4 regions of the Erwinia sp. SLM-02 genome follow, and region 1 is predicted to be linked to each of the others. Evidence: predicted binding sites of a transcription regulator. Region 1 holds the regulator's gene; each other region holds the start of a gene.

Region 1 (7,671 bases):
CATCGCCGTCTGATTCAGCTTGATGTGCGCAACCACGGGCTTTCTCCCCGGTCGCCGGAGATGGATTACACGCTGATGGCGCAGGACGTGCTGGAAACGTTAGACGGGTTGGGCGTCGAGCGCTTTGGCGTTATCGGCCACTCAATGGGTGGTAAAATTGCCATGAAGTTAACCGCCCTGGCAGCGGATCGCGTAGCGGGGCTGGTGGTCATCGATATGGCACCGGTCGCCTACCCGACGCGCCATCATGATGATATTTTCTCCGCGCTGCAGGCGGTGACGGATGCAGGGATCGCCTCACGTAGCGAAGCGGCCGCGCTGATGCGCCAGACGCTGGCGGAAGAAGGCGTGATCCAGTTTCTGCTAAAATCGTTCCACGAGGGCGAATGGCGCTTCAATGTACCGGTGCTGTATCAGTGCTACGACCGGATTATCGGCTGGCAACCGCAGCCCGCCTGGCCGCATCCCGCGCTATTTATACGCGGTGAACGTTCACCCTATCTGGCGGATGAATATCGTGACGCGCTGCTGGCGCAATTCCCTCAGGCGCGGGCCCACGTTGTAACGGGGGCGGGGCACTGGGTGCATGCTGAAAAACCTGATGCAGTTTTACGCGCAATTCGTCGATTTTTTGTGCTGTAAAAACAATTATTTCCCTATGTTGTTAAAACATTGTCGTCATCACTTTCACTGGGGTATGATGCGCGCTGACATTTTTCCGCTGGTGATTTTTCCGGCGGATAACGGCCTGACACATCAGAAATCCAGCCTTTCAGTATCACTATTCTATGGCAAAAGAGAACACGGACCGCACAACGCTCGATCTGTTCGCAGATGAACGTCGCCCGGGACGACCGAAAACTAATCCGCTGACGCGTGATGAGCAGCTGCGCATCAATAAACGCAATCAGCTTAAGCGCGATAAAGTTCGCGGGCTTAAGCGCGTCGAGCTGAAAATGAACAGTGAAGCCGTTGATGCGCTGAACCAGCTGGCCGATGCGCGCAATATGAGCCGCAGCGAGCTGATTGAAGAGATGTTGCTGAACCAGTTAAAACACCTTCAGTCCTGAACGTCGCGCGCGCCCTCAGGGCACAATGCGACAAAAGCAGCAGGATTACTCATTTATCCGCTCCCGGCGGTCTGCTATCATTAACGCCATCTGCAAAAATTTTGGCAGCCACCATATCATTAAGATTCAAGAGGTTATTAAACTCATGGCAATCGTAGGCATTTTCTTTGGCAGCGATACGGGCAATACGGAAAACATTGCAAAGATGATCCAGAAACAGCTGGGTAAAGACGTTGCAGAAGTTCGTGATATTGCCAAAAGCAGCAAAGAAGACCTTGAAGCCTTCGACATTCTGCTGCTGGGCATTCCCACCTGGTATTACGGTGAAGCCCAGTGCGACTGGGATGACTTTTTCCCGACGCTGGAAGAGATCGACTTCAACGGAAAACTGGTTGCCCTGTTCGGCTGCGGCGATCAGGAAGACTACTCAGAATATTTCTGCGATGCGATGGGCACCATCCGCGACATCATTGAGCCAAACGGTGCGATTCTGGTAGGCCAGTGGCCGACCGAAGGTTACAACTTTGAAGCCTCTAAAGGGCTGGCCGATGACAACCACTTCCTTGGACTGGCCATTGACGAAGACCGTCAGCCGGAACTGACCAATGAGCGCGTTGATAAATGGGTGAAACAGATTTTTGATGAACTTCAGCTGAAAGAAATCATCGAAGCCTGATGCCAACGGCTTGATGTGGGAGACATCTCACATCAAGTCAGTGATTTTTCCTATAGAAGTAATAGATACGTATTTGTAACTTCCACCTGTAAAAATGTACAATAACCCTATCGGTTACCCGCTTTCTCATCCTTCAGCATCTCTGAACGATCTTTTTCCATCACCGGGCGAAGGGATGAGATAGAGCGAAATGTTAACTTAGTACGATTTGGACGCGAGCCTCCCAGGACGTAATGACATTAATCCTTACATCCAACAGTGGTTTCAGGCATTCCTGTTGTTTTCATTTCGATGTATGAGTTCTATACTGTGACGCATCCAACTCTAGCGTCAACCGATGTTCAGGGCTTTTCAGCCACTAAGTGACTAGCAAAGTAACAGGACAATATCCGCATGACTGACAACAATACCGCATTAAAGAAGGCCGGCCTGAAAGTCACGCTTCCACGACTGAAAATTCTGGAAGTGCTTCAGGAACCAGAAGGCCATCACGTCAGTGCGGAAGACTTGTATAAGCGCCTGATTGATATGGGCGAAGAAATCGGTTTAGCCACGGTTTACCGCGTGCTTAACCAGTTTGATGACGCAGGGATCGTTACCCGTCATAACTTTGAAGGCGGTAAATCCGTTTTCGAACTGACCCAGCAGCACCACCACGATCACTTGATCTGTCTGGACTGCGGTAAAGTTATTGAATTCCGTGATGAGTACATTGAAGCGCGCCAGCGTGAAATCGCAACGCGCCACGGAATTAAACTGAGCAACCACAGCCTGTACCTTTATGGCCATTGCTCTAAGGGCGACTGCCGTGAAGACGACACGCTGCACGATGACGAGTAATTTGTTCTGAAATCAGCATGAAACCGGTGGCTATCCACCGGTTTTTTTTTGCCTGTTATCCGGCATAGACCGGCAGGACGTTCCAGTAGGATAATACAGACACCAGCGCATTCACCGCCCCAAAGATCAGCACCAGCACGATCGGAGCCATCCCTCCCCTGACCTGCCATCCCGCCGTGGCAAAACGCTGTCGCGCTTTTCGTGCCAGCATCGCCGGCGTGATCACTGCCCACAGCGTTGCCGCCAGCCCGGCGTAGCCAATCGCCACCAGAAAACCGTTTGGCCAAATCATCGCCGCCGTCAGAGGGAGAATGAAGGTGACAACGGTCGTTTTTAACCGACCGAACGCGGAGCGATCGAACTTAAACAGGTCGGCAAGATAGTCAAAGAACCCCAGGCTGACGCCGAGGAACGAACAGGCCACGGCAAAGTTCGAGAAAATATCCAGCAGCAGATTGAGATAAGGACTGTGCAACACACCGGAAAGTGCGGCAACCAGCACGTCGATATTCCCCCCCTGAGCGGCAATTGCTTTGAATTCATGCCGTGGGATGTTCCCCATCGTGCCGACGATCCAGATAAAATAAATCGCCAGCGCCAGCAGCGTGCCGAACACCAGACAGCGGCATACCCGGCTGCCGTTCTTCTGATAGTAACTGACCAGCCCGGCAATATTCCCGTGATAGCCGAATGACGCGAGGCAGAAGGGGATAACCATCCACAGATAGCGCAGGTAGTGGCTCTCTTCACTCTGGCTGTCCAGCAGTTTTACCGGTTCGATATGCCACAGCAGACCCCCAAAGATGATAAGAAACGTAATCACCTTAGCGCCGAGGAAAATCAGCGTCATACGGCTGACCATCGCGGTACCCAGCCAGATAAACACCGCCACCAGCAGCGTGAAGGCGAAACCGGCGCTGCGGGCAGAAACCGGCAGTGAAAGCTGGCTCAGCGTGTGCTGAATAATGGCTCCGCTGGCGGAGATATAGGCATAGGTGAGGATCCCCAGAACGAAGGCCACCGACAGTCCGTTAATCAGGTTCCAGCCCCGGCCCAGCAGATCGCGAGTAATGGTGTCGAAGCTGGCCCCGGCGGGATAATGCAGGCTGGCCTCCAGGAACAGCAGCCCGGAGAGCAGCATGCAGAACCAGGTGACAACCAACAGCGCAGATGACCACAGGAACCAGGCACCGGACATCACCACGGGGAGTGAGAACATCCCGGCACCGATAATGGTGCCGCTAATAATTAAGGTTCCCCAGAGTGTCGAAGGCAGGCGGGCGGTGGAAACCGGTAAATCCATGACTAATCCTTAGCAAAAAACGGAAACTCGCCGCCATCACCGGAATTATTCACTGGATGTACGGCATCAACGCCGCACATTCTACACAATTACGCACTCACGAACTAGTACGGTAATCAGTTTGTTACCATCGTTTCCTGCAGATAGCGCCAGCGCGGCGGCTGGGTTGCGCAATTAATTACCGCCAGCGAAATGCGATGAGTGTGATTCTCCTGCTGATGCTGCAGCTCGTGGTACTGAATAACCACTTCATCCCCCCGCTGCGAAATGACTTTGCACTGCTCAATGGCGATCGTCATCCCCTCCCGTGCGCCGGTTAAGCGGCCGAATAAGGCCTCAACCTCTGCCAGCGCCAGGGTTTTTCCGGCCGGTGTGACCATCATAAAATCGTCATCAAAATGCGTCAGCAGCTCAGTAAGCTGACTGCCGTCGCCGTGAAAGACAGCCTCAATCAGCTGGTGCAGCACAATCACGCTTTGCGAAGCCTTGTCGGTTAAATCTGTCATTGAATTTCCTTATGAAAACGTCGTTGATAAATCAGCCACAGCGGCAGTAATCCGACCACGGCCGCAATAATAAATGCAAGATGCCATGCCCTTTCACCGGGAAAATAGTGGCTCAGTAACGCCAGCAGCAGCGTAAACAGCGCGGTACCCAGGCTGAACGTCAGCTGGCGGTTAATATTCCACAGCGTACTGCCCCGGCTCATCTGCTGCTCGTTCAGCTCAATTAATGCCGTGGTCTGCGCACAGTTCGCCGCGATCCCACCCCCGATCCCCATCAGCAGATAGGCCGCACACAGCACCTCCCCATCCCCCGGATGACCGACCAGAGAAAGCAGCGCAATGCCGCCGCTGTGCAGCAGCAGACCGCAGCAGAATAAGCGAGGCGCGCCTACCCGGTAATAAATTCGCCCGGCGACCAGCATCGCCACCAGCGCTCCGGCACCGTAGAGCATCATAAAGCTGCCGGTATGCCCGGCGCTGAAATGCAAAACCTGCTGCATGTAGAAAATAGTCAGCAGGTTAACGCCGGTAAATACGCCCGGTACGGCATAGTAAACGGCGATGGACAGGTTAAGTTGACGATTTCGCAGCAGGCTGAGGTCAAGTATCGCCGACGGCTGGCGACGATAATGCCGCAGATACCCCCACGCCAGCAGCAAAGCCGCAGCCAGCCACAGCGTGGCATACAGCAACGACTGCTGCTCGCTGAACAGGGACAGGCTCCTCAGCAGCGCACCCAAAGCCCCGCAGACCAGGATAATCCCGACGATATCCGCCCGGACACGCTCCGTTTCCTGAGGACGGATCCAGATTGCCGCCAGCAGTGCGGCCAGCAGGCTGAAGGGAATGTTACTGTAGAAGATCCAGCGCCATGAGAGTACATCCACCAGCAGGCCGCCCAGCAGAGGGGACAGCGCAGGCGCGATCAACGCGACGCACATAATCAGCGTTGAGATAGCGGCGCGCTTTCGTCCCTGAAACAGATTAAAGGTCAGTGCCTGCCCCACCGGGATCAGTAACCCGCCGCCCGCGCCCTGAATAAAGCGCCAGGCAACCAGCGTGGTAAAGGAGTCGGCCCGCGCACAGCCCAGCGCCGCTGCGCTGAAAATCAGCATCGACGCGACAATCATCTGCCGGGCACCAAAGCGCGAAGCCAGCCAGCCGCTCAGCGGCACGATCAGCGTCAGGCCCAGAATGTAGCCGTTCGCCACCCAGCTGATGGACTCAGTCGCCACGGACATCTGCGCCGCAATCGACGGCAGCGCAATGGCCGACATAAAAATATTAATACAATCAATAAAAAAGCCGAGCAAAAAAATTGCCGCAACCCGATAACCATAGTGCATTGTCATACCTCCACGCGCAGCATAGCGGCGGTTGACCTGACAAATAAAGACGCATAAATTTAAATGATTGTTTGATTAAACTGAATAATCTGATGCACGCACATCTTGATAAGATCCACACCTTCTTTGCGATTGTGGACAGCGGCAGTTTTACCCGTGCCGCCAGCAATCTCGGTATCAGCCGGGCCATGGTCAGCCTGCATATCAAAAACCTTGAACAGCTGCTTGGCGTCACGCTGCTGATACGTAACACGCGCAGCGTGGCCCTGACCGGGCACGGCCAGCAGTTTTATCAGGACTTTCAGCGGATTTTTACGGATATTGACCTCGCGGTCGCACGGGTGACCACGGAGCATCACTCCCTCTCCGGAGAACTGCGCATCACGTCAACGTGGGAATACGGCCAGCGGTTCGTGATGCCGCTGGTCAGTGAATTCTGCCAGCGCCATCCGTTGCTGAAGCTGAACTACAGCGTCGGGGCTTCACTGGATGATTTAGTGAGTAATAAGCTGGATGTGGCGATACGGCTGGGGGCGCTGCGCGACTCTTCACTGAAAAGCCGCAGGCTGGCAGACTATGCCATTTTACTGGTGGCGGCGCCTTCGCTGGTCAGCCGCTGCCGCCCACAGCAGCTGCAGGATGTCTCCGCCATGCCGTGGATCCACAACAGCAACCTGACGCACCCCGGCCGCTGGACCTTTCACGGAGCGGATAATCACCGGTCAGAACTGAAGTCCCAGGCTGCTTTTACCGCCAACGCCGCGGAAATCGTTCGCCAGATGGCACTGGCCGGGATGGGCGTTGCCGTGCTGCCGGAGTGGTTAGTTCGCGAGGATATTGCCGCAGGCAGGCTGGAGCATCTTTTTCAGGGATGGCGGTTACCGGAGCAGCCGGTCAGCGCCGTGTTTGCCGGACAGGGGGACATGCAGCGAAAAACCCGGCTGTTTATCGACTTTCTCTCTCAGAAACTGTCGACGCAGCCGGGCCAGATCGTCCCTACAGGGGCATAACATGCTCCGTCCGGCTGAAGCGCTTACCGTCCGCGCTGCGGGTTCGCACCCAGACTTCGCCATTAATCCGTGGGCGACGGCTGTCGCTGTAGCGCTGCCAGTGTTGCCCTTCATCGACGGAGTATTCCACCATAACGCCCGGCAGTGCCGTATTCGCCTGCAGGTAGCTATCGACAATCACCGCACCCGGCTGGGGTAAACGATAAGCAATCCCGGCCAGCTCAAGCTTCGCCAGTTCACGCTGGCCCATCAGGTTCGCAAAGCGCTGCCAGTCCTGGTGCAGTTCCTGCCGGTCAACGTGATGCGTTTTACCGCCCTGATATGCCCTTCCCTGCTGATAATCCTGCTCCCAGGCGGCGCGGTGCCAGCTGCGCTCCGCAACCGCCATGACCCGAGGGAAGATCATCGACTCAACCTGCCCGTCGGTGCGTACCGTTTCACTCCACAGCTGCGCCGAAAGCCCATAAGCCCCCGGCCACGGGCGATCGGATTGCGTGTCGAACGGATTGCCGTCGCGGTCAACTGACGTTTCCGCATTCTGCGGCAGGTTATCGGGTGCAAAGCTGAAGATCTTACGTTCATCGTTATAGCGGGTGCCCCAGTAATAACCGCGCTCCAGCGGATTAACCTCAGAAGGGAAATCCAGGTAGACATAATCCGGGTTAGAGATCACCACCTGATAGCCCTTATTCGCCCAGTCGTTCACGCTGGAAGCACCGCCCCAGAAAAGGGTATCCCAGAAATTCACCCGCACATGCTGCGTTGCGAAATCCGCCGCGCTTCTGGCATCTTTCAGGCCGTCCTGCCAGGCCTGCATATCGCCAATGCCCTTCTCTGCGACGATCCTGCTGACCTTCAGGCCGAAATAGCTGGGAAGATGTGAGAGATCCTCAACCTTGCCATCCCTGATTATGCGCTGA
Region 2 (7,671 bases), on a different contig from region 1:
AGATCAAAAAGCTGCCGACCTTTGGCGGGGCTAAAGACGGCACCTTTAACGTTGAGCAGGCGCTGACCCTCAAACCCGATCTGGTGCTGATGAACCTGGAATCGAAGGCGGCGACCGACGAATCGAAGCTGACCGAAAAACTCGATAAGCTGGGTATTCCGGTGGTGTTTATCGATTTCCGCGAGAAGCCGTTTGAGAACGCCGAAAAGAGCATCCGCATTATGGGCCAGCTGGTGGGTAAACCCGAGCGTGCCGAAGAGATCGTCGCTTTCCGCCAGCGGCAGATCGATATCGTCACCGACCGCCTGAAAAACTTCACCGGCAAGCGCCCTGAGGTGATGCTGGACCGCGCCGGTGGCTACACCGAAGAGTGCTGCATGTCGTTTGGCGATGAAAACTTTGGCCGGATGGTGGAAGTGGCCGGAGGCAAAAATATTGCCAAAGGGCTGATCCCCGGCACCTTCGGCACGCTGAACCCCGAGCAGATTATCGCCGCGCGCCCTGATGTGGTGATTGTGACCGGCGCTAACTGGAAGAACTACAATACCGCCGGTGGCTGGGTGGGCGTGGGTCCGGGAGCGGATCTCGCGGAAGCAACAAAACGCCTGACGGCGCTGATGGCGCGCCCGGCGTTCCGCACGCTGCCGGTCGCCACCAACGGCAATGCACACGCTATCTGGCATCAGTTCTACGACAGTCCGTATCAGTTCGTGGCGATTCAGGCGATGGCCAAATGGCTGCATCCGGAGCTGTTTAAGGACATCGATCCGGATGCTACCTTCCGCGAATTCCACCAGCGCTTCCTGCCGGTGGCCTACCAGCCGGGCTACTGGGTTACCCTGCCGGCCAGCCACTGATCGGCAGACAAAGGGTGCTATTCGCACCCTTTGTCTAAATGACTAATAATCAGCGTCTTGCGCGAATAACATCCCGCTATTAGCCGTTTCACTCATATCCCCTAACACTTCACACCGGTTCGCTTTTTCGTTCTCCCTTATTTTATTCGCAGGTTCACAGCGGTGTCCTGCCGTCGGTGAGGTTTCGCCAGGCGGGGACAGCGCGTTGAGTTTCGGATACCGGCATAACAGGGAGTGAGCCATGAAACTTTATACCCGGCGGTGGTTATCAGCTCTGTTGATTGCGGCATCGGCCACCCTTCATGCAGGAAGCGACTCACAGGACGATGGGTGCCATGACGATCGCAGCATGGCTTCCGATCGCGCCCGCCAGGGCGAGCAGCCGAGCGCACCGCACCTGAGCAAGTCGGATCTGAAAGCGATAGCGGTGTATCTGAAACGCCTGGTCAGCCAGGCACCACCCGCCGCGCCGCCGCCGAAGGAAAAGAGTGATGGCGTGGGCATATAATGAAAAAGCCACTCCCTTTCGGGAGTGGCTCGGTGGCGAAGGATCCGGCGGCGTAGAACAAAACGCTGACGCCCGGCAACGCGAATTACGGTGCGGAGTGCGCGCCCGGCTCGCTCAGTTTTTTCAGGTCTTTGTCCAGGAAGAACAGAGCCTGACCGGTGTTGCCAACCAGCGCCAGCTTGTCCAGAACAGATTTGAACAGCTTCTCTTCTTCATGCTGCTCGGCCACGTACCACTGCAGGAAGTTGAAGGTTGAATAGTCCTGGCTGGTGATCGCCGAATGAGCCAGTTCGTTGATCTTTGAGGTGATCAGCTGCTCGTGCTGGTAGGCCTGCTCCAGCACTTCACTCAGTGAGTTAAAGGTCACCGGTGGTGCATCAATGGTGCCCAGCACCGGCATCGCGCCGGTATCGCTCAGGTAGTTGAACAGACGCTGCATATGCTGCATCTCTTCTACGGAGTGTTCACGCAGGAAAGCGGCAGCACCATCAAAGCCTTTATCGTTAGCCCAGGCACTCATCTGCAGATAGAGGTTAGCAGAGTAGAATTCGAGATTAAGCTGATCGTTCAGCTTCGCGGTCATTTCATTGGTCAGCATGGTGACTCCTTAAAATTATTATTTTCTGTGGATGACAGGTGATTTCTGCGCATTATGCACGCATCCTGATAAAATAAAAACCGTTTATTATAGCAAAAGCTAAATTTATTTTTATGTATTCAATATTATGATTTATATGTGTTTTTTATTTTAATTAAATATAATTCGTTTCGATTTTTAAATAAGTTTGATAACCATTCTTATTAATAATTACAGCCCTGAATATCATCGGAATGAGAATTAATCTCTTTAAGATTTATCTGCTAATCTATTAATTCTAGTTGAATAAGAAGCTTCTGCCACAGGGCAGAAGCCGGGTGGGACTGCCGTCAGCAAACCGGGCTGGCGGCCTCGGTGAGGATCAGATCGGCCGCGCGCTCGGCGATCATTATCGTTGGCGCGTTGGTATTGCCGCTGGGGATTTGAGGAAAGATGCTGCAGTCTGCCACCCGTAAACCCGACATACCGTGTACGCGCAGCTGCAGATCGACCACGGACGTTGCCGGATATGGGCCCATACGGCAGGTGCCGACCGGGTGATAGACGGTTTTAATATCGTTAAGAATAAAGGCAGTAATGGCCTCTTCATCCTCCTCATTCACCTCATCCAGCTGCAAAATATGCCCGACCACGGACTGCAGGGACGGGCTGCGCAGCAGGCGAAGCCCCGCTTTTACCGCCCTGATCTGGCCGGCGAGATCGGCAGGATCGCTGAGATAGCCGGCATCAATCGCCAGTTCATCGGCCGGGTTGCTGCTGGTCAGCCGGACTTCACCACGCGACTGGCTCTGCAGAAATCCTACCTTGACCGTCAGCCCATGCTCGCTGCCCGCCGGGTTCGCATCGGGTCCGTTCTCAAAATTATCCAGCACCGGCAGAAAATGGAACTGCACATCGGCCCGGCCGCGGCCGGTGGTATCGATTAACGCCCCGCCTTCCAGAATGTTGCTGGTCAGCAGGCCGCTGCGAAAACAGTGCCACTGCACGAAGTTTTTAACCGCGCGCAGACCCCGGTCCTCCCCCCACATGCTGTTTGCGGTGGTCACGGTGGCATTCAGCGACATATGCAGATGGTCCTGATAGTACTTGCCAACGGGTAAATCAGCGCAGACAGGAATACCCAGGCTGTCGAGCAGTTTCTGCGGCCCGATGCCCGACAGCTGCAAAATTTTTGCACTACCGAAAGCCCCCGCACAAACAATGATTTCCCGGCGGGCAAAGGCCTGGTGAGGATGGGGAATGTGCGTATGGTAAATCACACCCCGGGCATGGTCGCCTTCCACAATCAGCTGCTGCACCTCCGCGCCGGTGATCACGGTCAGTTGGGGATCGTTCTTGACCCGATCGAGGTAGGCCCGTGAGGTGCTGGCGCGTTCGCCATGGTGGGTGGTGGTTTGCCAGAGCCCGATACCCGAAGGGCTACCGTTATTGAAATCATTGACATACGTCAGCCCCTGCTCCTGCCCGGCGCGGACAAACGCCTGGGTTAACGGATGGTGGAACAGGCTTTCACTCACGCTGAGCGGCCCCTGCTGCGCATGATATTTGCCGCTCAGGCTGATATTTTTTTCCGCTTTTCTGAACCACGGCAGCAAATCTTCCCAGCCCCAGCCCTGGCAGCCGTACTGATTTGCCCAGTCGTCATAGTCCTGCGGCTGGCCGCGCAGATAGATCATGCCGTTGACGGCGCTGCCGCCGCCGAGAACCCGGCCCTGGCCGACCTGCATAATGCGATTATTCACGTATTGCTGGGGAAGGGTGCGATAGGGCCAGCGTGTATGGGGTGAGAGTTTTACCAGTCCGGCGGGCATTTTGTGGAACAGGCTGCTGTCACGGCCGCCCGCTTCCAGCAGCAGGACGCTACCTGCCTGGGCCTCAATCAGTCGGGCGGCGATAACGCAGCCTGCGGAACCGCCGCCGATGATAATATAGTCAAATTGCTGCTCTGCCATAGTGAATCTCCTGAAGGTAACGACTGGCGTCGTCATAACATCCGATGTACTTCAGGAGTTAAACTACGTTTTACAACGGGATGAACGCTAATTTAAACGTGCGGATTAGAAATCCATTTTCACCGTGAACTGCACCTCACGCGGGTCGCCAATCTGGTTAGAGAGATTATTGGTCGCGATTGATGAGGTGTAATAGGTTTTGTCGAAGATATTCTTCACGTTAACCTGCAGCGTAACCGGATGTTCTGCCTTGATTTTGTAAGAGGCAAAGGCATCGGCGACCGCGTAGCCCTGCAGGGAGTAGTCTTCACCGTTGTCACCGGAACGACGGCTGACCGCATGCCCGCCGCCGCCCACGGTCAGCGTATTGCCATCAAACACGTTGTGGAAGTCGTAGGTCAGGAACAGCGATCCGGTATGGCGCGGCACGTTTGGCAGCATCTTCCCCTGGTAATCGGGATCTTCCATCACTTTGGCATCGGTATAGCCATAGCTGGCGATGACGTTGATGTTCTGCGTCAGCGCGCCGGCCACATCCACCTCGACCCCGCGTGAACGCACCCGACCGGCGGTTTTCGCTACGCTTTCATCATTGATGGTTTCGGTATACAGCACGTTGTTTTTATTGATGTTAAACAGAGTCACGTTGGCCGTAACGCCGTCAAACAGATCGAACTTGGCACCGGCTTCCCACGCGGTGGCGGTTTCCGGCGGCAGCTCGCCGATGTAGCTGGCAATCGAGTACTGCGGCATAAACGAGCGTGAAACGTTAGCGAACAGCGAGATACCCGGCGTGGCTTTATACACCAGGCCAAACTTCGGTACCCAGGCATTGTCGGTGCTGTCGGTATTGACGTTGAACGGACGACCCTTACCGGCGTATTCGGTAAAATACTGATAGCGCAGGGCGCTGACCGCAATCCACTTATCGGTCAGATACAGTGAGTCCTGCACATAGGCCGAGTAGCTGACCTGCTGAATAGTCTGATCGCTGTCCGACGCGGATACCGTAGTGCATTTGCCGGTCGAGCCGTAGGACGGATTGTAGATATTGAAGTCCTGCACGTTCTTACAGCGGATCATATCGGTGCGCAGCAGATCGTAGTTTTCATACGCCACCCCGGTCAGGATCTCGTTGTACAGGCCGCCAATCACCACGTCGCCCTGCAGATCGAAGCGTGCCGAGTGCTGGCGCTGGGTCGATCCCTGCGTGGCGTCAACGCGGCGGGTCAGGTTGCCGGTGGTGGCGTCATAGGCCATCACGCGCGCCTGGTTATCGCTGTATTTATCCTGGCTGAAGCTGTAGTCAAACTTCGCCGTCCACTGGTTATTAATACGGTATTCGGCGTTCAGCTGCGCGAGGTCCGATTCGCCGTCGGTGATGTTGTACTCTTCATCAAAGCGGGTTTCGCGATTCACATTGACCGCGTGCCCGGTATTCAGATCGAAAATGGTGCCGCGATCGAACGGGGTGCTGTAGTTACGGTGGGAATACGCGATGTTAATCGTTGCATCGTCGCCGAACCAGGTCAGAGACGGGGCAATAAAGCTGCTGCGCTCTTTGCCGAAATTGCGCCAGTAGTCTTCGTGCTGGTAGGAGCCAATCAGACGATACGCCAGGTTGGTACCTTCGATCGGGCCGGTCAGATCCACGGTTCCGTTACCGCCGCCGAAGCTGGTGGACGTTGCCGAGATCGAGCCGCCAAAGGTGCGCTCCGGGCGCTTGGTGACCACGTTGATCAGCCCGCCCGGATCGAGAATACCGTACAGCGTTGAGGCCGGACCTTTCAGCACTTCAACCCGCTCGGTGGCGGCGTTAAAGCTGCGCGGCAGAACGGTTTTCAGGCCGTTGGTCATTACCGAACCATCGCGGTTGCTGCCGAAGCCACGGCGCACAAAGGCGTCCTGCGTGCCGCCCAGGGTGTTGGTTTGCACCACGTTGCTGACGTTATTAAGCACTTCATCCAGCGTGGTGGAGTGCTGATCCTCAATAACCCGATCGCTGACGGTATTCACCACCTGCGGAATATCCAGCAGCGGCATATTGGTCAGCGTGGCCGTCGTGGAGTTCAGCGGCTGATAGCCGGACGTCATCGGTTTATCGGCATCGGCGACGCTGGCGTCTACCGTCATGGTGCCTGCATCTTTAACGGTTTTGTCGCTGGTGCCGGTGGCATCCGGGGTGGGGGCCGCTATCGCTACTGAAGATGACAGCGCACCAATGAAGATCGCTGAAAACAACGCGTAACCTTTTTTTCCCAGAAAAGAAGGTGTTAACTCACTCATTTAATTTTTATCCCGCACGTATCCCATCGTCATTTGGATCGATGAGAAGAGGTTTCTTATTTCATTGCCCGATTGATTACGTTACCGCTGCCTATCCGTTAGCCCGTCTTGCGGGGTCAGATATGTAATTGAGAATCATTCAAACATGCGGTTATGTAGTAGTAAACGCAAAAATCAGGAAAAAATCATGCAGGTTTTTTAACACCGATTTGTCACATTTATCGTCGGGTTATTGTTTTTTAACCTGTTGATTTTATTTTGTGTTGAGTAATTTCAGGTTTCCTGATAACTCCATAAAACATTGCAGGGCGATGTTTTAATAAGCGCCGCGTTATTTCTTGACTACTACATCCATTCTACGCATGATCGAGAAAGATAATGAGAGTTATTTTTATTTAAGACTTACGCGCGCGCTGGCCCGGAGCCACGCCGTTGCGGTGCAGGAGTAGTGAATGCCACAGCGGGTGGAGCAGAATACCGGCGATCGTATCGCTCAGCAGCAGCAGGGGATCGTGCTGGATCGGCTGTCGGCCGGATACGGAAAGCAGATCATCGTCGATGATATCAGCCTGACCATTCCGGCGAAGAAAATGACCGTGCTGGTCGGCGCCAACGGTTCGGGAAAATCTACCCTGTTGACCACCATCGCGCGCATGCTGGCCCCGCTTGGCGGCAGCGTGATGCTGGACGGTAAAAGCATTCATCAGCAGCCCACCAAAGCCGTGGCCCGCCAGCTGGGCATGCTGCCGCAGTCGCCGCTGCTGCCGGAAGGGCTGACCGTATTTGAGCTGGTTTCACGCGGGCGCTACCCGTGGCAGAACTTTATGCGCCAGTGGTCTGACGCGGACGAAGCGGCGGTAGAGGAGGCGTTACGGCTGACCGGCACCGCCGAATTCGCCCATCTGCCGGTGGACAGCCTCTCCGGCGGTCAGCGGCAGCGCTGCTGGATTGCCATGGCGCTGGCGCAGCAAACCCAGACCATTCTGCTGGATGAACCCACCACTTTCCTCGACCTGCGCTATCAGGTGGAGATCCTCGAACTGCTGCACGACCTGACCCGCCTGCACGGCCGTACCGTGGTGGTGGTGCTGCACGATCTTAACTTCGCGGTGAACTACGCCGACCGGCTGGTCTTTTTAAAGCAGGGGCGTCTGCTGGGCGTCACCGGCGAAGATGAAAGCTGCACGCCGGAGATGATCAAAGCGGCCTTTGACGTTGACGTGCAGATGTCGATTAACCCGCTGACGCAGAAACCGTTCTTTATGCCGTTCCGCCGCCGCGATGGCCAACGCTGATGCGCAGCCGGCTCCACTCCGTCGATCGCCATCCGCTGCGCCCCGCGCTGGCGCTGCCGCTGCTGCTTGGTCTGCTGCTGGCCGGGTCGGTGGTGCATCTTGGCCTGGGCGCGCGCTACATCGGCCCTTCAACCGTACTCCAGGCGCTGCTGCACTTCGATCCGCGCAGCTTCGA
Region 3 (7,671 bases), 1.0 Mb from region 1:
CACACCGTGGCGGTGACCGATACCGGGTTTGACCTGCTGACCCCGTGGCCCGACGGCACGGGAGAATACGAAGCGATCTGAGCCGCGGATTAATGAATCAGGCTCATTACAGCTATGATCGTTGCCGCCTCTTTCTCTGCGCCTGAATGGCCTATGATTGTCGGGTATCCGTTCACGGACGCCCGATTTTCATTTTACGCAGAGGAAACCTGATGATTGATATTATCAAAAGCGGCAGCAAAGCTCCGGTTGCCGGACCCGCCGACTATTTCACCGGCACGGTCACCATTAACGCCCCTTTCCAGGCAACCGAACCTGCCCGTGTGGGTGGCGCAACCGTGTCGTTCAGCGCCGGCGCGCGTACCGCGTGGCATACCCATCCGCTGGGCCAGACGCTGATCGTCACCTCCGGCCAGGGCTGGGTACAGGAGTGGGATAAGGAAGCGCAGCCGATCGCCTCCGGCGATATCGTCTGGATCCGTCCCGGCGTTAAGCACTGGCACGGTGCATCAGCAGACAATGCGATGACCCATATCGCCATCGCCGAGGGTGAAAACGGTAAGGTGGTTGACTGGCTGGAGCACGTGAGCGACGAACAGTATCCCTGATTAATGCAGAGCGCCTGGATTCGGGCGCAATTATTCACAATGTCTTTAGCATATCGCCTGACGAAATTTAAATCTGTAATAATCCATCAATCATTCTCCGTTTAATCAGAGATATCTTATTTTTGACTTACCTTTCCACTGCCAGAATATCCCCATATTTTTATATAAATATTAATAACGGAAATTAACAACGTCGACACCGTTATTATTCTCACCACGCTTACGATGACAGCGGAATAGTTATGATCAAAATAACCTTACTGGCCGGAGTGCTTCTCACCACATTAACCGGATGCTCCGTGGCAACCTACAGCCATAAACTGGAGGACGTTGAATCCGGCGATCGCGTTGGAATCAGTTTTGATAACCGAAACCTCGACTATATGCGCGTCTATCCCAATACCGCAGAGTGCATTAATCTTGATTCCCCCGATAACGGTTACACCAATAATGCAATCGGCTTCCAGACGAAGCTAAATAACAAACTGCTCGGCTTCCCGGAGATCCCGGAAACGTCGGTGATGCGGCGTGAATTCTGGGTGAGTGCGAAAGACAATATCGCTATCCGCATGATCGCCGATAACGGCAGTTTCCATACGGTGTCCTTTAAGCCGAACCTGAGTTCGTATTACTACGTTACCGGCTCGTATAAAACCGGCGAAGTGTTCGTTTATGAGGTGTATAAAACCCAAAAAGGATACTACGACAAAAAACCGGTCACCGATTTACAGCTGAAGAACTGCGACGACGGCAGCTTCAGGTTGCAGAAGTTTTAACCCTCTCCGGCACCGTCGGACTTAACCGGTGAGCTTCTCGCCGGTAAAACTCCCGGCGTACCAGGCATCCATGACCTGCAGCAGTTTTTCTGCTTCCTGCGTGGTGAATCCGAAGTAGCGCCCCCGGCCTTCAATATTCAGCAGCAGCATCGGCACATCTTCACGGGAATGGATATAGTCGAATACGTACACCACATCGCTGTGTTCAAACAGGTAACCCACGGCATTGCCCGCTTTACGCTTCACGGTTACACGTTTTCCCCCTGCCATATTGGCTTTCGACCAGGTGACAAAGTCACGGATCGGCTGCGTCTGCCGGGCATAGTCATCCCGAATAAAACCGAAATAGCTGGAATTTTGCGACGGGCTGAAATATTCGGCCAGCGCGATGCGGTTATTATCATCCGAAATTTTGACATCGAAGGTGTAGGGTTCAGCGCAGGCGTTAAATTTGGTTTTAAACTCACAGGCGTGCAGGTCATTAGCGCGATATATCTCGTAATAACGGCCGGTGGCGTATTTATGCATGGTGGAACAGGAGGCCAGCGCCAGGCAGGAGATTAATAACAGTGATTGATTAAACGTTTTCATTTTTCTTTCCCTGAACAGAGGTACACTTATTTTAATGAAAAGCGCTGATGAGCCATTTCAGACCTGTCTGAATTAACAATCAGCAGGACAACATCAACGGTTCAGGATAAAATCAGGCCGCTGATGACTTCCCCTTTTCTCTTACCGACTGAAAGGCCCACAACGATGAGCACCCTGCCCGCTGTTAAAATTCAATACTGTTCCCAGTGCAACTGGATGCTGCGCGCCAGCTGGATGGCCCAGGAGCTGCTGCATACCTTCAGCACCGATCTGGCCTCCGTGACCCTGGTGCCGGGTACCGGCGGGATCTATGAGATTACCGTCAACGATGAGGTGATCTGGAACCGTAAAACCGATAACGGCTTCCCGGATGCCGCCGAAATTAAGCGCCGCCTGCGCGCGATCTGCTTCCCCGAGCGCGATCTTGGCCATATCGATCAGCATGCGAAGCCGGCGGAATAATACGTAGTTCAGGCGTTCAAGCCGGGTGGATAAATACCCGGCTTGTTCAGGCGACCCTGCATCACAATTACTGCTACTGCTACTGCTACTGCTACTGTTTTTTTTACTGCTGCGCTATCCCCTCGCAGTCTTCGCCGTAAAGTTCGTCGGCGCGGCACAGCTGAGTTTTAATCGCTTTAATTCGCTGCGGATTTGGCTGAATACCATGCCCACCGTCGCGATACATCGTAAATAAATCCTGAATATGGGTTACTGCACGAGAATCGGCTGATTTCCCCTCTGAATAAACATCCAGCAGCGCCGTCGCTTTTTTATAATCTTTGGCCCAGGACTCCCCTCCCTGGTAATAGAGGTCGCCGATCTGATAGCAGGAGAGTTTGAATTTCAGATCGCAGGATTTTTGCAGTAATGCCAGCGCCTTGACGCCATCAACAGCCACACCGTTACCTGCCAGATACAGCGAGGCAAGATAATATTCGCCGGAGCCGGGGCTGGAGGTTTTATCTGAGGCCGCGTAGCGTTCAAAATAGTTTCGCGCCTGCGCATAATCCTGCGGCGCGCCTTCGCCGCGTTTATACATAATTCCCAGTGAAAGCACGGCATCCATATCGCCTTCTGCTGCCCGCTGCTGATAAATGTCCAGCATGGTTTGCGGCCGACGGCTGGCGTTGAGCGTCTGCTCCACTTCAGTAAAAAGCTGCTGATCTTCGGCCGAAGGGTTGCTCTTGCTCTTCAGGTAATAGGCCATCACGCCCAGGCGGTCCACCGCTTCATGACTTCCCTGCTCTGCGGCCTTGCCCAGCCAGTACGCTGACTGCGGCATATCATGGTCGTTAAAATAGCGTTCCCCCAGCGCCAGCTGGTATTTCACCATGCCGGATTCAGCCTGTTGAAGGATATATTTATGCTTATTATCTTCTTTGATTTTGTAAGTAAGGGCTGATGCAGCGGAAATAATAATAACGGCAGAGATAGCGAGGGTGATTTTTGAGCGGGGCTTCATATTTCAGTCCTTATTGACAGAGACTGATGATGAATTGACCCTGAAGGTCAGCGTCTCCGGGAAACGAGAAAACTACCTTCTGAAGACTATCTTGTACAGGATTATAAAAAAAATAAGAATATCCGCACGGCTATATATTTACGCCACACAATTAACTATTTCCATGTTGTTCTTGCCGCATAAAAAGAAACCCCGCGATTAAACGCGGGGTTGAGTACAGGTTCAGCTTTAACAGCGATTAGAAGTCGACGTTCACGCCCAGCTGGAAGCTGCGGCCCGGCATCACGGCCAGCGCGTTATCATAGCCGTCCTGCGCGGTATTCTCCGTCAGCTCGCGGCTGCTGAGGTAATCGCGGTATTTGCGATCGGTAAGGTTATAAACCCCACCGCTCAGCTTGACGTTTTTGGCCACTTTCAGCCATGCGGTCATATCCACCATCCCGTAGCCCGCAATACGCATATATTCTGCGGTAGAGTCGGTGATTGGCGTCCCCACGTTGGTGTAGCTTTCGCGGTTGGTGGCTTCAGCCTGCTTGCCCTTCACGAAGGTGGCGGTCACCGCAGCACCGTAGCGCTGTGCCGGATCGTCCCACGCCACACCCACGATCGCTTTCATCGGGGCGACGCTTTCCAGATCGACATACCGGTCGCCGTTATAGCTCGACTTAGACTGACCTTTGCTGTACGCCACGCCAAAGTTAGCGCTCAGGCCGTTAACCTCTTCAAACCAGGTGCCAAAGTGAACCGTGGTGCTGATTTCACCGCCCCAGATGTAGGCTTTATCGCGGTTCTCAGCCTGATAGGTGGTGTAAATGTTAGACGGCACGTTAACGAACTTGTCCGGGTTCGCCGCACGACGATAGCGGGAATAGGCAATAAAGTTCTTGTAGCTGTTGTAGTACAGCGAGGTGTTCAGCGTGACGCCCTCAACGGCTTCACCCTTCACGCCCCACTCGAAGTTATTGCTGGTTTCGGTATCCAGATCGGTGTTGCCGATCAGCGCATACTGTGCCGGACCGGCATAGCTTGAGCCGAGGTTCCACGAACCGTACAGCTGGCTGGCGTTCGGGAACTGTGCGCCGCGCTTGTACTGGATATAGGTCATCAGCGTTGGCGTCAGGTCGTAGTTGAAGCTGATGGACGGCAGCACCTGGGTGTCTTTGTTGGTTTTGCCGTACAGCGTTTCAACCGACGCGCCGTTCAGCGCGGTGCTGTTGGCGGTCAGATTATCCAGGTTCTTCGGTTTGGTTTCCTGATGGGCGACGCGCACGCCGGGCACCACCGAGAAGTTGTGGCCGCTGAGATCGAACTGGATATCATCCTGTACGAAGCCACCGAGCACCGAGGTACGGCTGTCGCCCTGCGGCTTCATCACCACGCTGAACGGACCCGGTGCCGGAGACTGGCGGAACGGGCGTTCGGCATCGCTGATGCGGCCGTTCAGACCGGCGCTCAGGTTATGGCGACCCAGCGTTTTCGCCAGCTGCGTTTCCAGCCCGTAGGTTTTCACGTTGTAGTCGGAGTAGACGCGCTGAATATTGCCCGTCGTTTCATCCGGCATCAGCGTGTTGTCATGGGCTTCCGTTTGCTGCCAGTAGGCTTTGGTGGTCAGGCTGTCGACCCACTGGCTGGAAGGCGTCCACTCATCTTTCACCGAGGCACCCCAGCGGCGGGTATTGCTCTGCTGGTTGGCCGGGCCGAGGATCGCGCTGCCGGCATTATTCCAGCTGTCGTAGTTGGTGTGCTTAACCTTGCTGTAGAAATCCAGCACGCCGGTAAATTTGTGCTCGTCGTTCGGCTGCCAGATGCCGGAGGTTAGCACCGCATCGGAGTGCCAGTTCGCCGGATAGGTTTCATGCACGCCGCTGTTGTTGCGGGTTTCCTGACCGTCACGGCGGCTGTAGGCAATCAGGCCGCGCAGGGTCTGGTCGCCGGCGGCGGCGGTGATGCCGTTATGCCAGCTGCGGCTGGAGGAGTCGTAGTCGCTCTGATAACCGAAATAAGTATCTTTACCCGGCTGCAGGTAATCGTCGGCGGATTTCGGCTGGAACGAGACGGAGCCGCCCATGGCGTTGTTGGCGTAGGACGTTTCGGTGGCACCGGCAACGATATCGATCTGCCCGTAGACGTAAGGATCGATGTAGTCGCGGCCGATACCGAAGGTGTTCACGCCCGCGCGGCTGGCGTAGCTGCGGCCGGTGGCATCCGGCTGCGGAATGCCGTCAACGTCCAGCGCCACGCGGTTGCTTTCCAGCCCGCGAATGTTGTACCCGGTGTAGCCGCCGCGATCGAAGCCGCTTTTACCGTCGGACGAACCGCTGTTAGAACCGGTGGCGCTGACCGCCAGCTGGTTGCGCATCACCGATCCGAAGTCGTTGCTGCCGCGTTTTTGCAGCTCATCGGCAGTGATAGTGGTCTTCGTCCCGGCAACTTTCTTAATATCCGGGGCGGTCACGGTCATAACCGGTTCGCTGTTTTTAACCGGTTTGACCAGATTCTGTTTCTGGCTGGTGTTAGCAACGTCGTTTTGCGCAGCAGGCGCTTCTGCGGCATTCACGGCAGCGGTAAAAAACGTCCCCATGACGAGAGACGTCTGTAGCAATCCCCTGCGGGATGAAAATTTGAGCATGTCAAATACCCTGATCTATTTTATTGGTATTTGCCCGGCATCGGCTTCCTGTACTAACGGGTGTGTAACGAATCTAAAAAGGGTATTGCAGGTGAATCTTTATATTTTGCGACATCATATATAAATGATAACCATTATCAATCTCAAATTAATAATTATTTACACTTTGCGGCGGAACTTTTTCACCGGTTAAACGTTGCGCTGTCATTGAAGTGTGCAGTGTAGCCGCTAACGCGGAACGAAAACCATCGGTAAAACATTGATTTAGCGATATAAATAAGGTAGCTCTATCGCTGGAAAGTTTTAATCCGCGTTCAGAACCCACCCGACGGCGTTCCTGTGGCCTGAACGCCTCGGTGAGCTTAAGGTTACTGACGGCTGATTAAGCCAGTGACTGACAGGCTGATTTATGGACGTGTTGGCTGGTTGGCTGGCTGCTGGTTATAAACGGTGAAGCAGCGAACCAGCCGGTCAGGCAGGATTTACAGATAATCAGGACGCGGCGAAGTCGGTCAGCACCGCCCCTTCCATCCGGTAGCGCACCCACTCATCCTGCGGCGCGGCACCGATGCTTTTGTAGAAATCGATGGCCGGCTGATTCCAGTCCAGCACGCTCCACTCCAGGCGTCCGCAGCCGCGCGCGACCGCCAGCTGGGCAATATGCCGCAGCAGCTGTTTTCCCGCTTTCTGGCCGCGAAAACGCGGGGAAATGTACAGATCTTCCAGATAAATTCCGTTTTTTCCCAGCCAGGTGGAGTAACTGGTAAAGAAGACCGCGTAGCCTGCCGGCTCGCCGTCAATTTCGCAGATTAACGCTTCAGATTTACTGTCAGCGGCAAACAGCGTCTGCTCAATATCCGCCTGAGAAGCGACCACTTCATGCAGTGCTCTTTCGTATTCAGCCAGCTCGGCAATCATTGCAAAAATCAGCCCGGCATCCCGGCGTTCCGCGTTGCGGATAACAATTGTCATGGAAATTCCTGTCGTGCATTGAGTTGATGGCGGGCAGAATAGCCGCTAATCTCCGATGAATGAAGTGCATTTTTAACAGCATACAGTGAATATCATGCATCCTAACTTACGTAACCTCGACCTGAACCTGCTGCTGGTGTTTGATGCGGTTTACCGCCACCGGTCGGTCGCCCGCGCGGCGGAGGAGCTGGCGCTGAGCAACTCGGCGCTCAGCCATGCGCTGAGCCGGCTGCGTCGCCATATGGGCGACGAACTGTTTTACCGCGTCGGTCACGAGATGCAGCCCACCCTGTTTGCCAGCGCGCTGGCGGAATCGGTGAACCACAGCCTGTCGCGGCTGAATCAGAGCGTGCAGAAGCGGCCGCGCTTCGACCCGGCCACCAGCCAGCACGAATTCACCTTCGCCGTCACCGATTTCACCACCTTCAGCCTGTTTCCCGCGCTGATGGCGAAGGTTCAGCAGGTTGCGCCGGGGATCCGCTTTCAGCTGATCAACAGCGAGCAAAAGGTGGCGCTCCACGAGCTGATGGCCGGTCGGGTGGATTTTGCGCTGGGTTTCAGTGAGGTTCACGATCGCCCGCTGCCGGACATTGAAGAAATGGACTGGATGGAAGATGAGTACGTGGTGAT
Region 4 (7,671 bases), 140 kb from region 1:
CGCCATCCAAACGGATAGCGGCCTTATCACACACAACCAGCGAACGAGATACCCTCGCCCACCGCTGTTATCAGAAGTGCGTATTCAACGACATAAAGTAAGTTCTGCCCGACTCGTTATACGTCTCAGCACCCGCACCATACAGATATGCACCGGTCGTCGCATTACCGGTAGTCGACGCATTACCCGCACGGTAGTGGCGTTTATCCAGCAGGTTATCAATCCCCGCAGTCACATCCACATACTTATTGACGGTATAGGTCGCGCTCAGACCAAACAGCGCATACGGACTCAGCTCGTTGGTTTCGCTACCCGTTGCTGCCACGCCCTTGTAGTTGTACTTCTTCGGCTTCTGCACGCCGTACCAGGCCATGGTGCCACGCAGGGACAGATCGTTCATCGCCTGCCACTCCAGCGTAGAGTTGATGGTGTACTCTGGAATAATCGACAGATAATCGCCGGTTTTCTTGTTCTTGTTCTCAATGATATAGGTGAAGTTATTCTTCATTGAGACGCTGTCGGTAATCGGGAAGTTCAGCGTACCTTCCAGACCCTGGATCAGCGCGCGCGGCACGTTCTCCCACTTATACACATCGGTCGTACCGACGCTGTATTCCGACGCATAACCCGCTTCGATCTTGTTGCGATAATCGTTGTGGAAGTAGGTCAGGCCCGCCTGATAATCGTCGTGATGGTATTCCAGCCCGATCTCTTTATTGATGCTGGTTTCCGCCTTCAGATCGTCATTACCCTGCAGGTAACAGGCGGCGGCGCTGGCGTAGCAGCCCTGGCCGTTGCTGTACAGGATATAGTTCGGGTTGGTCTGATACAGGTTCGGTGCCTTGTAGGCGCGGGCAATACCCATTTTCAGGGTAAAGTCGTTGCCCAGTTCCTGTGACAGGTTCAGCGACGGGCTGAAGTTGCTGCCGGTAATCGAATGGTAGTTAAAGCGAATACCCGGCGTCAGGATCGTGGTCTCGGTCAGCTCAATATTATCGTCGGCAAACAGCGAGTAGAGATCCGCTGAGCTGTAAACGCTGCGGCCGGTGGCGGAAACACCCTCGACGCTGCCCGCCGTGGCGGCATTCTGCGTGTTCGAGGTCGGATCCTTCATCTGCTGATGGTTCCATTCTCCGCCCAGAGTCAGCGTCTGCTGGAATAGCAGGTCCAGCGGCACGTTAAACTCGGTATGCGCGTTGGTATCCGCCAGATTAATGGTGGAGAAGCCTTCATCGGTGGTATTAAAGATCCCTTCCGTTCCCCCTGCCAGGCCTTCATTCAGACGGGTATTGCGCGTGCGCTCGTACTGAATGTAGTTGGTGGTGGTCACGCCGTTATCCCAGGCACCGGTGTGCTTCAGGCTGACGTTCTGGCGATACAGAATATTGGTTTCTTTACCGTAGTACTTCTGTACCAGCGTGTTGGTGTTGGTATTTTGCGTATCGCCGGCGTAAATGTTGCCCTGACGACTAAATCCGGCACCCAGCTCCAGCGCCTGTCCCGGAATAAATTCCCAGCGCAGCGAGCCGTTGATATCTTCGTTTTTCACCCCTTCGCGTCCGGACGGTACGCTGCCAATATAGGCTCCGGTGCGCTGCGCTTCATGCCCGGCGTTAATATACTGCGCATCGGCCTGGGTTTTCGCCCAGCCGCCGTACAGCTTGAAGGTCAGGTTATCCGCCAGCTCACCGGCCAGGCTGCCGTTAAAGCGGCGCGTGGCCCCTTCCGCTTTGTGCTCCGGGACGTTGTAGTAGGTGTTAAAACTGCCGTGCCAGTCTTTGGTCGCCGGTTTGGTGATGATATTGACCACCCCGCCCGCCGCGCCGCTGCCGTACAGCGCCGCAGCCGGGCCGCGCAGGACATCAATGCGTTCAATCATTTCCGGTGGAACCCACGCGGTATCGCCGCGGGAATCACGCTCGCCGCGCCAGCCGTAGCGCACCGAGTTCTTGCTGGATACCGGCATACCGTCGATCAAAATCAGGGTATTTTCCGGACCCATACCACGAATATCAACCTGCCGGTTGTTACCGCGCTGGCCGCTGGTGGAGTTGCCGGTCAGGTTTACGCCCGGCATCGTGCGGATCAGTTCGGAAACGTCGCGCTCGGGGGGATGCTTTTTGATTTCTTCCGCATTAATAGTGGAAACGCCGGGTGCCTGTAAGGTCTGTACCCGCGCGGTAACCACCATGGACTGCTCGCCGGATGCCGCATCTTTTTCGGTTTTTTTGCTGGTGTTTGCCTCAGCGCTATCGCTGGTTTGCTGCGCATCTGCGGCGGTAGCTTCTGCTGAAAAGCCCTTCAGCGGCAGCAGTGCAATGCCGACAGCGATACTGATAAGGCTCAATCTTCTACTGTAGAATTCCATACTCATCCCTTAATGCCCTATTTTCTTTTTTGAAATTACTTATTGTTTTATAAGTAAAAATTCATTTGCATCGCCTGTAAACGAAAAGAGAAAGACAATAATAATGATTATCACTTACGACTAAATATTGCAGCAAATTTCCGGGACCAAATCTCGGGGTGGTTAAGTAAAAAAAGGGAAATAGATGTGTGCAAATATTTCAAAAGGATGACGGCGTTGGCGAAATGACAGGGCGGTGAGTTGGGCTGTGATTGGAGTCAGGCACAATCAAAATGAGGGTTTCGCGGTGATATCCATCATATTTTTTGAAGGTCTTCATCAAGCTTATGCGGTTTTCTCTTTTCCACGCCCGCGTATGATGGCGTCACGGCAGGAACACTGCGAAATTACCCTCCTGACCGTACCTGAGTCTTTTTTAGCCAGAAGCCCTGCTTCTGGCTTTTTTTTGATATGCTAGGCGTTTAAACCATCATGGAGTGATTATGAAACGCATTGCTATTGATATGGATGAGGTTATCGCTGACTTTCATTCTAAAATCCTGCTTACCTGGAACCGCCATTTCTCCCAGGAGCTCACGCCTGAAGAACTGAACCTCTTTGACCTGCATCAGGACGATCCGGAAAAGCTGGAAGAGATCTTCGAACTGGCCGGGCATCCGGATTTTTTTGCCGACCTGGCGGTGATCCCCGACAGTCAGCGCGTTATTGCCAGTCTCAGCAAGCACTATGAGATTTTTATTACCACCGCCGCGATGCAGGTACCCGCGTCATTCAATGCGAAATTCCGCTGGCTGAATACGCACTTCCCGGCTATCAAACCCAGCCATATTGTGTTCTGCGGAAATAAAAGCATCATCAATGCCGACTATATGATTGATGATAACGCGATTAATTTCGTCGATTTTTGCGGAGAAGGCATTCTCTACACCGCCCCACACAACCGGCATGTCACCGGCTATCGTCGGGTGGACAGCTGGCGCGATATTGAAGCGCTGCTGCTGTAGTTAAAGATAAATGTTTCTACTGCTCATCAGGATTCGGACGTGAAAGAACCGAATAATCCGTGGCGGCAGAACGGAAGTGTACCGCCACATATCCATGCGGCGGTGTTTCACAATTTGGCCGGCTAAAAAATCCCCTTTAGAATCTCCTGCAAACCGGCCAGACGGGATTACTGTTTACCTTCACGCAATAGCGTATCGACAATCTGCTTCAGCACCACCTGTAAATGCTGGGCTTTATCACCTCGCCAGGCAAACGGCGGCCGCTCATCCATATAGTTACACTGCGCCAGCTCCAGCTGTACCGCATGCTGATTCTCCGCCGGTTTACCGTAGGCGCGGGTAATGTATCCGCCCTTGAATCGACCGTTGATCACCCAGCTGAAGCGAGACTGGTCATCACAGACGGCCGTAAGATGCGCCGCAATCTCCGGGCTGCAGCTCGCCCCGTCATTGGTGCCCAGATTCAGGTCCGGCAGCTGGCCTTCAAACAGTCGCGGCACCCGTGAAGCGATGGAATGCGCATCAAACAGCAGTGCATAGCCAAACTGGCGGCGGATGCGCGCCAGTTCCAGGCGGATCTGGTCATGATACGGCTGCCAGATGTTTTGCAGATAGCCCGCCCGCTGTGCCGCCGTCGGGGTCATTCCCGGCTTAAAGGTTGGCGTGCCGTCAAACAGCGTTTCCGGATACAGCCCGGTGGTCGCGGTGGTGTACAGCGCCTGGTTATCCGGCGGGCGATTCAGGTCAATCACAAAACGCGAATAGTTGCCGACCAGCACGCTGGCACCCATTTCACGGGCAAATTTGTACAGCTGCGGGATATGCCAGTCGGTATCCGGCAATCCTTTCGCCGCATCGCTCAGCCCGGCCTTCACTTCCGGCGTCAGTAACGTACCGGCGTGGGGAATACTCAGCAGCAGCGGAAGCTTACCGGCGTGAAACTCAAAAGCGTTCATCGTTCTTCTCCTCGGAAAATAACCCGGCAGGGCAGCTGCCCGCCAAGCCAGTAAACCAGCTCCGCCGGGCGTTCCAGCGGCCAGTGAACAAAATCTGCCAGTTTGCCTGCCTCCAGCGACCCCTGAGTGTCGGCCAGGCCCAGCGCCCGCGCACCGTGAAGCGTAACGCCGGCCAGCGCTTCTTCCGGCGTCATCCCAAACAGCGTACAGCCCATATTCAACATCAGCCGCAGCGACAGGGCCGGAGACGTACCCGGATTGGCATCGCTGGCAAGCGCCATCGGCACGCCGTACTGACGGAACAGCGCCACCGGCGGCCGCTGGGTTTCCCGCAGCAGATAGAAAGCGCCCGGCAGCAGCACCGCAACCGTGCCGCTCTGCGCCATTGCCGCAACGTCACTTTCGGTGGCGTATTCCAGATGATCCGCCGACAGCGCGTTAAATCGGGCGGCCAGCGCAGCGCCGCCCAGCGATGACAGCTGCTCGGCATGCAGTTTGACCGGCAGGCCCAGCTGCTGCGCGGCGTTGAACACCTTATCAACCTGCGCGGGGGTAAACGCCAGATATTCGCAGAACGCATCCACCGCATCCGCCAGCTGTCCGGCGGCCACCTGCGGCAGCAGCTCACGGCAAATCACCTCCACCCACTCGTCCGGCGTTTGCTTATACTCCGGCGGCACCGCGTGCGCGGCCAGGCAGGTGGCTTTGATTTGCGCCGGAACCTGCTGACCGAGCTGGCGAATCGCCTGCAGCATCCGCAGTTCGCTGGCAATCTCCAGGCCGTAGCCGGACTTGATTTCCACGGTGGTCACGCCTTCCGCCAGCAGTACGTCAAGCCGATGACGGGCGCTGCTGACCAGCTGCGCCAGTGAGGATTCCCGCGTGGCGCGAACGGTAGAGAGGATCCCTCCCCCTGCGGCGGCAATCTCGCTGTAGCTGACGCCGTTCAGGCGCTGCTCAAATTCGTGGCTGCGATCGCCGCCAAACACCAGGTGCGTATGGCAATCCACCAGCCCGGGAGTCACGATGCCGCCACCGAAATCGGTGGTCCGTTGCGGAGTAAAGTGCCCGGCCTCCTGATACGGCCCGACCCAGACGATCTGCTGACCGTCAACGGCAATCGCGCCGTTTTTGATGAGGTTGTACTGGCCGTCACGCATGGTGACGATATCGGCACCGTACCACAAATGCTCACAGTTGCGTTGCTGCTCCATCACCTCTCCCACGTTGTGTGCTTTACTGAACTTCTATAAGTATGTATATGTATATACAACCTCAACGTACAGGAAGCAACCGATGACTCGCTATTTTGCGCCCCGCGCCCTGCTTGCAGATGGCTGGCAGCACAACGTACTGATTGACGTCGACAGCCAGGGCACAATCGCCTCTCTCACCGCCAACAGCCAGCCGCAGGATGCACAGCGCCTGGAGGGTATTGTCGTACCGGCCATGGCGAATTTGCACTCGCATGCATTTCAACGCGCAATGGCCGGGCTGGCCGAAGTGGCGGGCGATCCGCAGGACAGCTTCTGGACCTGGCGCGATCTGATGTACCGCATGGTGCAGCGCCTGACGCCAAAGCAGGTGGGCGCGGTTGCGGCAGCGCTTTATGTTGAGATGCTCAAGGGCGGGTATTGCCAGGTGGCGGAGTTTCACTATCTGCACCACCAGCCGGACGGTCAGCCCTATGCGCAGGATGAGATGCTGGTTGAGCTGATTGCCGCCGCCGGGCGCAGCGGCATCGGCCAGACAATGCTGCCGGTGCTCTACAGCTACGCCGGATTCGGCAGCCAGCCCGCGCAGCCCGGGCAGAAGCGCTTTATTCAGGACACCGCCGCCTATCTCGCTCAGCAGCAGCGCCTGGCGAAGCTGATTGACGGCAAGCCGCTGATTAACCACGGCCTGTGTTTCCACTCCCTGCGGGCGGTCAGTGAGCCGCAAATGCGCGAGGTGCTGGCGGCCAGCCCGGCCCATCTGCCGGTGCATCTGCACGTCGCCGAGCAGGAAAAAGAGGTCAACGATTCTCTGGCGTGGAGCGGAGAACGCCCGGTCAGCTGGCTGCTGGACCGTTTCCAGGTGGACCAGCGCTGGTGCCTGATCCACGCCACCCATCTGGACGACAGCGAGATTTCACGCCTCGCAGCGAGCCGGGCGGTGGCCGGCCTTTGCCCGACCACCGAAGCCAACCTCGGCGACGGCATCTTCCCGGCCACCGAGTATATCGCCCGGGGTGGCCGCTGGGGCATTGGATCGGACAGCCACGTGTCGCTGGACGTGGTGGAAGAACTGCGCTGGCTGGAGTATGCCCAACGGCTGCGCGACCGCCGCCGCAACCGTATTGTTACCGCCAATCAGCCGTCGGTGGGCGATCTGCTTTACCGGCAGGCGCTGGCGGGTGGCGCGCAGGCCTGCGGAGTCAAAACCGGCAGCCTGCAAACCGGCTATCGCGCCGACTGGCTGGTGTTGAATGATGACGCGCTACTGGGTGCAACCGGGGATGACTCCCTGCTCAACCGCTGGCTGTTTGCCGGGCATCGCGGGCAGATCCACGACGTGTTCGTGGCGGGCGTGCAGCGCATCAGACACGGCCGGCACGCAGAGCAGGAGTCGATTGACGCTGAGTTCCGTCAGGTGCTGGAGGCGCTGCGATGATCCACTTATTTAACAGCGCCAGCCTGCCCATCAGCCGCTGGCGCAACGGCGGCGGGGAAACGCGGGAGATCGTCAGTTATCCGCCAGGGGAAGCCGAATTTGACTGGCGCATCAGTATCGCCACCATCGCCGCAGACGGTGAGTTTTCGGCGTTCCCCGGCATCGACCGTATTATTACCCTGCTGGATGGAGAGGTAGAGCTGTACAGCGACGACCGGCTGCGACAGCGTCTGAGCGTGAATCAACCCTATTCGTTTCGGGGAGAGGACCGCATCAGTGCCCGGCTGCCCGCAGGGGCGAGCCACGACTTCAATATCATGGCCCGGCGGGGACATTATGTGCCCGCGGCGGGCACCACCACGGCGGCATTTTTTCCCCCGGTGGAGGCGGCTGGCGTGGTCATGGTCATTGGCGGCCAGTGGCAGCACGGACAAACGCTGCTGGCGGCCGGCCAGGGGGCCTGGTGGGAAAATCAGGGGGGGCGTTTTCTGCCGCTGTCAAACGATGCCCTGCTGCTGTGGGGCACGCTGCTACCGAGCTTTAACCATGGCCTTTGAAGCGCCCCATCAGCTTATAGCGCGATCCGGGATACAATAGTCGCGCGTAGGTAACGATCTTATTATCGCTCCAGGTCTGGCGGCGGATCAGCAGGCAGGGCTCCTGCGCGTCAATCGCCAGATGGCGGCACTGT

What was found. The regulator Fur, encoded in region 1, represses iron uptake genes when iron is present. The targets are predictions, from matches to a motif close to ATAATAATGAGAACNACTATCAA.
Region 2: ftnA (non-heme ferritin) is a predicted target of Fur. The motif match lies at 2,151-2,173, and genes of this name have one in related genera.
Region 3: PGH32_RS06915 (TonB-dependent receptor domain-containing protein) is a predicted target of Fur. The motif match lies at 6,188-6,210, and genes of this name have one in related genera.
Region 4: PGH32_RS02835 (TonB-dependent siderophore receptor) is a predicted target of Fur. The motif match lies at 2,466-2,488, and genes of this name have one in related genera.

Annotation. Positions count from the first base shown of each region.
Region 1 is NZ_JAQISN010000001.1:444,851-452,521, reverse strand. It holds gene ybfF (esterase) at 1-642, shown strand, start outside; gene ybfE (LexA regulated protein) at 789-1,070, shown strand; gene fldA (flavodoxin FldA) at 1,216-1,746, shown strand; gene fur (ferric iron uptake transcriptional regulator) at 2,140-2,586, shown strand; gene mtr (tryptophan permease) at 2,642-3,889, opposite strand; gene PGH32_RS02205 (hypothetical protein) at 4,006-4,395, opposite strand; gene PGH32_RS02200 (MFS transporter) at 4,392-5,747, opposite strand; gene PGH32_RS02195 (LysR family transcriptional regulator) at 5,834-6,751, shown strand; gene PGH32_RS02190 (beta-N-acetylhexosaminidase) at 6,738-7,671, opposite strand, start outside.
Region 2 is NZ_JAQISN010000002.1:305,643-313,313, reverse strand. It holds gene PGH32_RS14655 (ABC transporter substrate-binding protein) at 1-857, shown strand, start outside; gene PGH32_RS14650 (hypothetical protein) at 1,099-1,365, shown strand; gene ftnA (non-heme ferritin) at 1,451-1,963, opposite strand; gene PGH32_RS14640 (GMC family oxidoreductase) at 2,293-3,915, opposite strand; gene PGH32_RS14635 (TonB-dependent siderophore receptor) at 4,021-6,201, opposite strand; gene PGH32_RS14630 (ABC transporter ATP-binding protein) at 6,654-7,496, shown strand; gene PGH32_RS14625 (FecCD family ABC transporter permease) at 7,496-7,671, shown strand, end outside.
Region 3 is NZ_JAQISN010000001.1:1,490,755-1,498,425, reverse strand. It holds gene map (type I methionyl aminopeptidase) at 1-81, shown strand, start outside; gene PGH32_RS06940 ((R)-mandelonitrile lyase) at 216-608, shown strand; gene PGH32_RS06935 (hypothetical protein) at 851-1,384, shown strand; gene PGH32_RS06930 (hypothetical protein) at 1,406-1,975, opposite strand; gene PGH32_RS06925 (SelT/SelW/SelH family protein) at 2,141-2,437, shown strand; gene PGH32_RS06920 (tetratricopeptide repeat protein) at 2,541-3,440, opposite strand; gene PGH32_RS06915 (TonB-dependent receptor domain-containing protein) at 3,679-6,069, opposite strand; gene PGH32_RS06910 (GNAT family N-acetyltransferase) at 6,562-7,041, opposite strand; gene PGH32_RS06905 (LysR family transcriptional regulator) at 7,136-7,671, shown strand, end outside.
Region 4 is NZ_JAQISN010000001.1:581,600-589,270, reverse strand. It holds gene PGH32_RS02835 (TonB-dependent siderophore receptor) at 71-2,368, opposite strand; gene PGH32_RS02830 (5' nucleotidase, NT5C type) at 2,851-3,372, shown strand; gene hutG (N-formylglutamate deformylase) at 3,540-4,328, opposite strand; gene hutI (imidazolonepropionase) at 4,325-5,542, opposite strand; gene PGH32_RS02815 (formimidoylglutamate deiminase) at 5,625-6,980, shown strand; gene PGH32_RS02810 (HutD/Ves family protein) at 6,977-7,537, shown strand; gene hutC (histidine utilization repressor) at 7,521-7,671, opposite strand, start outside.